DNA from 2 places in the Lactobacillus sp. WILCCON 0058 genome. Region 2 is predicted to be linked to the other one. Evidence: riboswitches for the same ligand, from Rfam matches in the RefSeq annotation. Region 2 holds a riboswitch; the other holds the start of a gene.
The links. A riboswitch is a leader RNA that binds a small molecule or an ion and turns the genes downstream of it on or off. The one in region 2 is predicted to bind lysine.

Region 1 (4,172 bases), 1.1 Mb from region 2:
AGATGATAAAGCCAGGAGTGCCCATGTCCGAATAGCCCCAGCTGGTGGCCCCCAGCCAGACCAGCAGGATTGGCATGATCACCGCCGTCATCCGCCAGCGGGCCCGCATGATCACCGAAGCCTGGCAGTACCAGCTGTAGCCGGCATAGGCCGCCAGCAGGGTGTCGGCGACCAAGTAAAATAACGTGTCCATGGATTCACCTCAAATATAATATCTTCTGAAACTAGTAGCTTAATTATAGCAAATCAAGCGCTTATAATAGAATCAAAAGGCATTAAGCCGATTTTTCTTAAGAAAGAGGCAAAAAAATGGACCAAGCAAAACTTGCTGAATTTAAAGCAGACCTGAAAAAGGCCAAGCACCCCGTCTTTTTGACCGGGGCTGGCGTGTCAACCCACTCCGGCATCCCCGACTACCGGTCCAAAACTGGCATCTACAACGGGGTCAGCGAACCCCCGGAAGTCATCTTGAGCGAGGAGACCCTCTATGACCGGCCCCAGCTTTTTTACGACTTCGTCATGCAAAACATGTACTTCCCGGACGCCAAGCCGAACCTGATCCACCAAAAGATCGCGGCCATCTGCAATGAAAAAGGGGCCCTCATCACCCAAAACATCGACACCCTGGACCGGCAGGCCGGCAACCAGCACGTGACCGAATTTCATGGCAACCTCTACGACATCTACTGCTCCAAGTGCAAGCAAAAGGTCAGCTATGAGGAATACGCCAAGGGCTACAAGCACGAGTGCGGCGGCATCATCCGGCCCGGCATCGTCCTTTACGGGGAAGGCATCAACCCGGACAATGTCAACCAGTCCATCCTGGAAATGCGGCAAAGTGACCTGGTCGTGATCGTCGGCACCAGCTTCGTCGTCTACCCCTTCGCCGGCCTCTTAGGCTACGCGCCAAAAGACGCCAAAATTTGGGCGGTCAACCTGACTGAGATCCCGGCACAAGGGATCAAGCAGCTGATCGGCGACGCCTTGGAAGTTTTTAAGGAAGTTTAGCCAGAGCAGCTTCAGCTGCTTCTTTTAAGACAATGGCCTGGTTGTGCTCTTCATCTTTAGCCCCGTACAAAAAGAGGACATCTTCTTTTTGCAAGAGCTCTTGCAAATGTTCCACGAAAGCCGGCCATTCCGGATTGTCCGCTAATTCTTCCAAGTAATATTGACGGAAGTCCGGATACCGGTCCGGGTCATGCTTGAACCAGCTCCGCAATTCCCGGCTGGGAGCCAGCTCTTTCTCCCACTCGTCCAAATTGGCGGCTTCTTTTTTGACCCCCCGGGGCCAGAGCCGGTCGACTAAGATCCGGTAGCCAGCTGGCTGCTCTTTGGCATAGATACGGACAGTTTTGATCGTTGACATAGATGCACGCTTTCTCTTAAAGATGTTTTTTATTACGGCTTTTACTGTATTTCTTATTTTAGTTAGAAAGATTGATTAAGCAATGGACTACAGGAATTTTTTCACCGGCCGGCCCACCAGCGAGATCTGCCAGGACTTGATCGGCCGCCCTTTTTACTATCAAGCCGGCGGGGAAAAAATCGGCGGCTATATCGTTGAAGCCGAAGCCTACCTGGGGGTAAAGGACCGGGCCGCCCACTCCTTTGGGGGAAGAAGAAGCCAGGCCAACGAGGGCCTGTGGCGGGCAGGCGGGACAATTTACATCTATGCCCAGCGGCAGTACGTCTTTTTCGACGTGGCCTGCCAGGAGGAAGGCAACCCCCAGGGGGTCTTAATCCGGGCCATTGAGCCAGTCTGGGGCATCGACGAAATGACCAAAAACCGGGGCGGCAAAAACGGGGTCCTTTTGACCAACGGACCAGCCAAATTAATGCAGGCCATGGGTATCAAGTCAAGAAAATGGGACCTGGCCCCTTTGGCGGACAGTCCTTTCACCATTGATTTGACTGAGAAAAAAGCGGCTAAAGAGATCGCCGCTTCCCCTAGAATCGGGATCGTCCAAGCTGACCCGGAATGGGCCCAGGCGCCTCTTCGCTATTACCTGGCCGGCAACCCCTACGTTTCTGGCATGAAGAAGCGGGACTGGGCGGAAGATCATGGCTGGGCGTGAATAAGAAAAGCGCTGACAATCGCCAAAAATTCAAAAAGCTAATTTTTTCTTGACATTTTCTTAAAAGTAATTTAGCCTAAATGTAGTTAAAAAATTATCCAATACAATAGAGGTCGCGATCGTTCACAAAAGCAAGGGGAGCTCACTGACAGTGCTGAGCCTTGTCACTAAGGGATATCGCCGAAATCAGCAGGGTAGTCGTGCGCGCTGTTGGTTGGGCTGCAGGAGAAAATTCTGCAGACTGTCCTAGTTTTCTAGGGAGCGCTATAATTTTTGGTATTCATACTGAATTTTACAGAAACAAAGCAAGCCTCATTGTACACGCAATGGGGCTTTTTTGCCGCTTTTTATTGTATTTCATAACTTGCAAAAAGCATATCGGAGGTTTATTCAGATGAAAAAGCACAGCAGCTGGATCAGCGCCTTAATGGCGGCGGTCCTGACGCTTGTCTTAGCTGTCAGTTGGAGCCAGCCGGCGCAAGCCAGCGGCACCTTGAAGATTGGGATGGAAGCCAACTACGCTCCATACAACTGGACCCAGACCACGTCCGCTAACGGCGCGGTCAAGATCGACGGGACCAGCTCCTACGCCAATGGTTACGACGTCAAGATCGCCAAGATCATTGCCAAGAAGCTGGGCAAGAAGGTCATCGTGGAAAAGACCCAGTGGGACGGGCTTTTGCCAGCCCTGACCAGTGGCAAGATCGACTTGATCATTGCCGGGATGAGCCCAACGGCTGAAAGACGGAAGGCCATCAACTTTACCACTCCATACCGGACCACCAACTTCGTGGTCATCGTCAACAAGCAGAGCAAGTACGCCAAGGCCAAGTACCTGACTGACTTCAAGGGGGCCAAGCTGACCGCCCAGCAAGGGACTCTGCACTATGACCTGATCAAGCAGCTGCCAGGCGCTACGCGTGAGCCAGCCTCCAAGGACTTCGCCGCCATGCGGGAATCCCTGGAAGCAGGGACGATCGACGGTTACGTGGCTGAAGACACGGAACTGACCTCCTTCAAGATGGTCGACTCCAACATCACCGGGGTCAACCTGTCCAAGATGAAGGGCTTCAAGGTCTCCTCTTCTGACGCTGAAGTTTCCATCGGGGTCAAGAAGGGCAACGACCAGCTGCTCAGTCAGGTCAACAAGGTTTTGGCCGGCATTTCCACTTCAGAAAGAAACAAGCTGATGAAGGAAGCTGTTCAGCAGCAGCCGCAGACCAACACCAAGAAGGAAAACTGGCTGGTCTCCATGCTGAAGAACTACGGGCAGATGATCCTGGAAGGGATCGGGATGACTCTCTTGATCTCCTTGATCGGTACCATTGCCGGTTTCTTCATCGGTTTATTGGTCGGGATCGTGCGGACTATTCCAGAGCCAAAGAACAAGTTCAAGAAGGGCCTTTTAGCCTTCTGCAAGTGGCTTTTGTCAGTCTACGTTGAAATCTTCCGCGGTACGCCAATGATGGTTCAAGCCGCGGTTATCTACTACGGGATTGCCCAGTTCTGGCACATCAACTTGAACAGAACGGTTGCCGCTTTGATCATCGTCTCCATCAACACCGGGGCCTACCTGGCCGAAGTCATCCGCGGGGGGATCATCTCCACGCCGAAGGGGCAGTTTGAAGCCGCCAGTGCTTTGGGGATGACCCACAACCAGAGAATGTGGAACATCATCCTGCCACAGGCCATCCGGAACTGTCTGCCGTCAATCACCAACGAATTTATCGTCAACATCAAGGACACTTCAGTATTGAGCATCATTTCAGTATCAGAACTGTTCTTCGTTGGTTCAACGATTGCCAGCCAGAGCTTCCAGTTCTTCCAAACCTACCTGGTCATCTCGGTCATCTACCTCTTCTTGACCTTTACGATCACCCGGATCTTCAACTTGATTGAAAAGCACATCGAAGGTCCTGAAAACTACAATATGATGGCCAACCAAGTTCAAGTCGGCAAGCAGGAAGGAGACAAGTAAAAGATGGCTGATTACAAGGACAATGAAACTATTTTAAACGTTCAGCACCTGCAAAAGGCTTACGGTGAACACCAGGTTTTGAAGGACATTTCTTTTGAAGTCCACAAGGGCGAGGTTAT
Region 2 (4,172 bases):
ACGCCAGGGTGACTTGATTCTTCAACTGACAGGATGCCATCAGCCCCGCCAAGCAGGCCATTTTCCCGGTCAGTAAGGGTCTGGGTCAACTTCCGCAGTTCACTATCAGTCAGCGGATTTTCCAGTTCGGTCTGGTCCAGAATGAAGAAGGAATTCTGTGACCCGTGGACTTTCAATAATTTAGTCATTTTATTCTCCTTGTGCTTCTTGCTTGAAAAAGTAGTCGTAAATCGCGGCTACTGCCCGGTCTGCATCTTTAGCAGCTGTACCGAGCATGATGGAAATTTCGGAAGCCCCTTGGTTGACCATCCGGAAGGAAATTCCTTCTCTGGCAATTGGAATAGCGATGTCCCGAATGACACCAATCCGGTCCCGCATGCCTTCGCCAACCAGCATGATGATCGCGTAATCACTGATCCATTCCAAGTGGTCGGGGTTGACTTCATTTTGGATCTCATTGCAGACTTGGTCGATCAATTCGTCGTTCAGAGCATCTCTGTCAAAGATGATCGTTAGGTCGTCAATCCCAGTTGGCATGTGTTCGTAGGAAAGCTTGTGCTTGCTTAAGATCTGCAGAATACGGAGGGTAAAGCCGATTTCCTTGTTGAGCAGGTACTTGTGCAGGTAAAGAGCACCAAAGTGCTTGCCGCTGGCGATCCCAGTAATGATGGTTTCCGGCTTGAAGCCTTTTTCCGGCACGATCATGGTCCCGCGCTTTTCCGGGTGCTGGGTGTTCTTGACGTTGATTGGAATCTGCCCTTGAATAGCTGGGATCAAGGCTTCATCGTGAAAGACAGAGAAGCCAGCGTAAGACAGTTCTCTCATTTCCCGGTAGGTCATCGTGTGAATCGGCTGAGGCTGGTCAACCACCTTAGGGTTGGCTGAGAAAATAGCATCAACATCAGTAAAGTTTTCATATAGATCAGCGTGGAAGCCTCTGGCCAAAATAGCCCCGGTAATGTCTGAACCGCCTCTTGAAAAAGTGGCGATGTGACCGGCCAGAGTATAGCCGTAAAAGCCTGGGAAAATCAGCTTTTCGTCGGCATCGTAGGCAAAGTTATCCAAGAGCTGGTAGCTTTCCGGGTTGACAGAGGCGTTATTTGGACTCCCAGTGACGATAAGCCCGGCCTCTTTAGGGTCGACGTAGCGGGCCTTTACTCCCTGGCTTTGCAGAATCTTGGCGATCAACTTGGCATTTAACCGTTCGCCGTGCGCCTTAAAGGCCGCTTGCAAGTAGTTTTTGTTTGGATATGGCTGCTTTGGCAAATCCAGCAGAATTTCTTTCAAGGGCAAGAGCTCTTCCATCGGCAAGTTAAAGTATTCGCCAATTTCAACGTAGCGCTGGAAGATCCGGTCAGCAACTTCAAGTCCGTGTCTGCCATGGTTGATTTCATGGGCATACTTGATCAAGAGGTCGGTGACCTTGATGTCATCATCAAAGCGTTTGCCTGGGGCAGACGTAACGACAACTTGTCTTTCAGCTTCAGCGGTGATGATCTTTAAAGCATTTTCTACAGCAGGGCCGCTAGCCAGGGAACTGCCACCAAACTTAACTACTTTCATCTTGCTACTCTCTTTCATGTTCAGTCTTTTAATCAGAATTTAAGTTTAATCAGAATGGACTTTACCATTTTTCTCCGGAAAATGCAAAAAAAGATTCCGATAATTCATGGAGAATCGCACCTATTCACTGTTATGCCAAGGAATCGGGCAGGCTATGAATAAAAAATATGCAAATAAAAGATAAAAAAGCCGTTGACAAGATGAAGCTAGTATTATAAACTGATTACAAATTGAAGAGGCGCAACCGACAAGAGTAAGGCAAGAGAGCCCGCCAGGCGAAGAACTTGCAAGAAAGGGGAGGTTGCCGAAGCGTCCGCATTGGCAAGGCGGATTGGCTGGGCTATGGCTTAAGAGGCCATGGACTGTCGCAGGGAAGGTACCTGCGTTGCGCTTGCAATTTGACGTGAAATTTAATTTTGAATTTTTCGGGCTCCAGATTGTTAAGGCGATCTGGAGCTTTTTCTTTGCCTCTTCGAAGTAATCATCAACAGAAACAGAATAGTTTAGAAAGAGAAAGATACCATGGCAGAATTAGACGCACAAAGCATTATCAACTACATTGGCTCAGCACCAAAGAAGACCCCAGTCAAGGTTTACTTGAGAGGAGCAGGTCTGGACGAGGTCACTTTCCCAGAAGGCACAGATCCTTTTGTCAGCGGTCAAGCTGGGGTAGTCTTCGGTGACTGGCAAGTTCTTAAGCCATTTTTGGCAGAACATGAAGCTGACTTTGAATCAGTCCGTGTGGAAAACACTGCCCGCAATTCCGCTGTTCCTTTGCTGGATCTCAAGGAAATCAATGCCCGAATTGAACCGGGCGCTATCATCCGTGACCAAGTCTTGATTGGTGACAACGCGGTTATCATGATGGGGGCCGTGATCAACATCGGCGCGGAAATCGGTGCTGGCTCCATGATCGACATGGGGGCAATTTTAGGCGGCCGGGCCATCGTTGGCAAGAATTGCCACATCGGTGCCGGTACGGTCTTAGCCGGGGTAGTTGAACCAGCTTCAGCCTTGCCAGTCCGCGTCGACGATGACGTTTTGATCGGTGCCAACGCGGTTGTTTTGGAAGGCGTTCACGTTGGTGAAGGCGCTGTTGTCGCAGCCGGCGCGGTCGTAACCAAGGACGTGGCTCCGCACACGGTTGTTGCCGGTGTTCCTGCCAAGGTAATCAAGGAAGTCGATGCCAAGACTGAAAGTAAGACTGGTCTGGAAGAAGACCTGCGCAAGCTGTAAAGAAAAAGAATCGATTAGTCCAAGCAAACAGAAGTTAGTCCACATTAAGGAAGTTTTTATATGGCAGTATTGACCGAAGCCGAGTTGCTTCAAATCCGGCGCCAGCTCCACCAGATCCCGGAATTGGCCTTAGAAGAATATCAAACCCACGCTTATCTCTTGGATGTGATCAAGCAGATGAAGCAAGACTACCTGGAAATCAAAGAGCCGGCTGAATTGCCAACCGCTCTCCTGGTTCTGGTGAAGGGGTCAAAGGCCAAACGGACCATTGGTTACCGGGCTGATATTGACGCTCTGCCGGTAACTGAGTCAACCGGCCTGCCATTTGCTTCCAAACATCCGGGCGTAATGCATGCCTGCGGACACGACATCCACATGACTGTGGCCTTGGGCATCCTTAGCTATTTTAGTGAGCATCAGCCAACTGACAACCTCCTTTTCTTCTTCCAGCCGGCTGAAGAGAGCGAGAGCGGCGGCATGAAGGCCTACCAGCTGGGACTTTTCACTGGCAAGTGGCATGTTGATGAATTCTACGGCCTGCACGACAATCCAAGCCTGCCAGCTGGAGCGATTGGCTGCCGGAATGGCACCTTGTTTGCCGGGACGACTGAAGTCAACATCGATATTCAAGGCAAAGGCGGGCACGCTGCCTTCCCGCAGCTGTCAAATGACGCGGTTGTCGCGGCAGCTGCCTTGATCATGCAGGTTCAGACTATCATTTCCAGAAATATCGACCCGATTCAAAGCGGAGTTATTACTTTGGGCAAGGTTACTGCCGGCAAGATCCGAAACGTAATCGCGGATTCAGCCAGAATTGAAGGCACGATCCGGGGCCTAACCCAGAGCATGATCGAACTGATCGATAAAAGACTGGCTGAAGTCTGCCAGGGAATTGAGCTGAGCTTTGGCGTCAAAGTCAAGCTGGAACTCAACCAAGGCGGCTACTGGCCGGTTGAAAACAACCCGGAATTGACGAGAAACTTCATTAATTACATGGAGCAGGCTGACGGAGTTGAATATGTCGAAACAGCACCAGCCATGACCGGGGAAGACTTCGGCTACCTCCTGGCCCAGATCCCGGGAACTATGTTCTGGCTGGGCGTTGAAGACGATTCACCCCTGCACTCAGCAACATTAAAACCGCAGGAAAGTTCAATCAGCCGCGGTATCGCGGCAATTACCGGCTTTTTGGAATACCGGATGACGGAAGACTAAATATACATTAGAGGCAAAGACAATGAACCAAAACTTACAAAACGCGGACTTACTGACAGCAATCATTACGCCTTTTACGGAAGACGGAGAGATCGACTTTGCCAGCTTGACTGAATTAACCAATAATTTGATTAACCAAGGCTCTAACGGCTTTGTGA

Region 1: it holds a riboswitch for lysine, as region 2 does, so the genes downstream of both, ACYVUU_RS00870 (ABC transporter substrate-binding protein/permease) here and dapD (2,3,4,5-tetrahydropyridine-2,6-dicarboxylate N-acetyltransferase) in region 2, are expected to answer to the same signal.

The regions. Positions count from the first base shown of each region.
Region 1 is NZ_JBUBHM010000001.1:178,080-182,251, reverse strand. It holds gene ACYVUU_RS00890 (hypothetical protein) at 1-193, opposite strand, end outside; gene ACYVUU_RS00885 (NAD-dependent protein deacylase) at 310-1,008, shown strand; gene ACYVUU_RS00880 (DUF488 domain-containing protein) at 995-1,366, opposite strand; gene ACYVUU_RS00875 (DNA-3-methyladenine glycosylase) at 1,449-2,075, shown strand; lysine riboswitch at 2,175-2,350, shown strand; gene ACYVUU_RS00870 (ABC transporter substrate-binding protein/permease) at 2,470-4,053, shown strand; gene ACYVUU_RS00865 (amino acid ABC transporter ATP-binding protein) at 4,057-4,172, shown strand, end outside.
Region 2 is NZ_JBUBHM010000001.1:1,236,950-1,241,121, reverse strand. It holds gene dapF (diaminopimelate epimerase) at 1-188, opposite strand, end outside; gene ACYVUU_RS05800 (aspartate kinase) at 190-1,563, opposite strand; lysine riboswitch at 1,789-1,965, shown strand; gene dapD (2,3,4,5-tetrahydropyridine-2,6-dicarboxylate N-acetyltransferase) at 2,086-2,799, shown strand; gene ACYVUU_RS05790 (N-acetyldiaminopimelate deacetylase) at 2,860-4,014, shown strand; gene dapA (4-hydroxy-tetrahydrodipicolinate synthase) at 4,037-4,172, shown strand, end outside.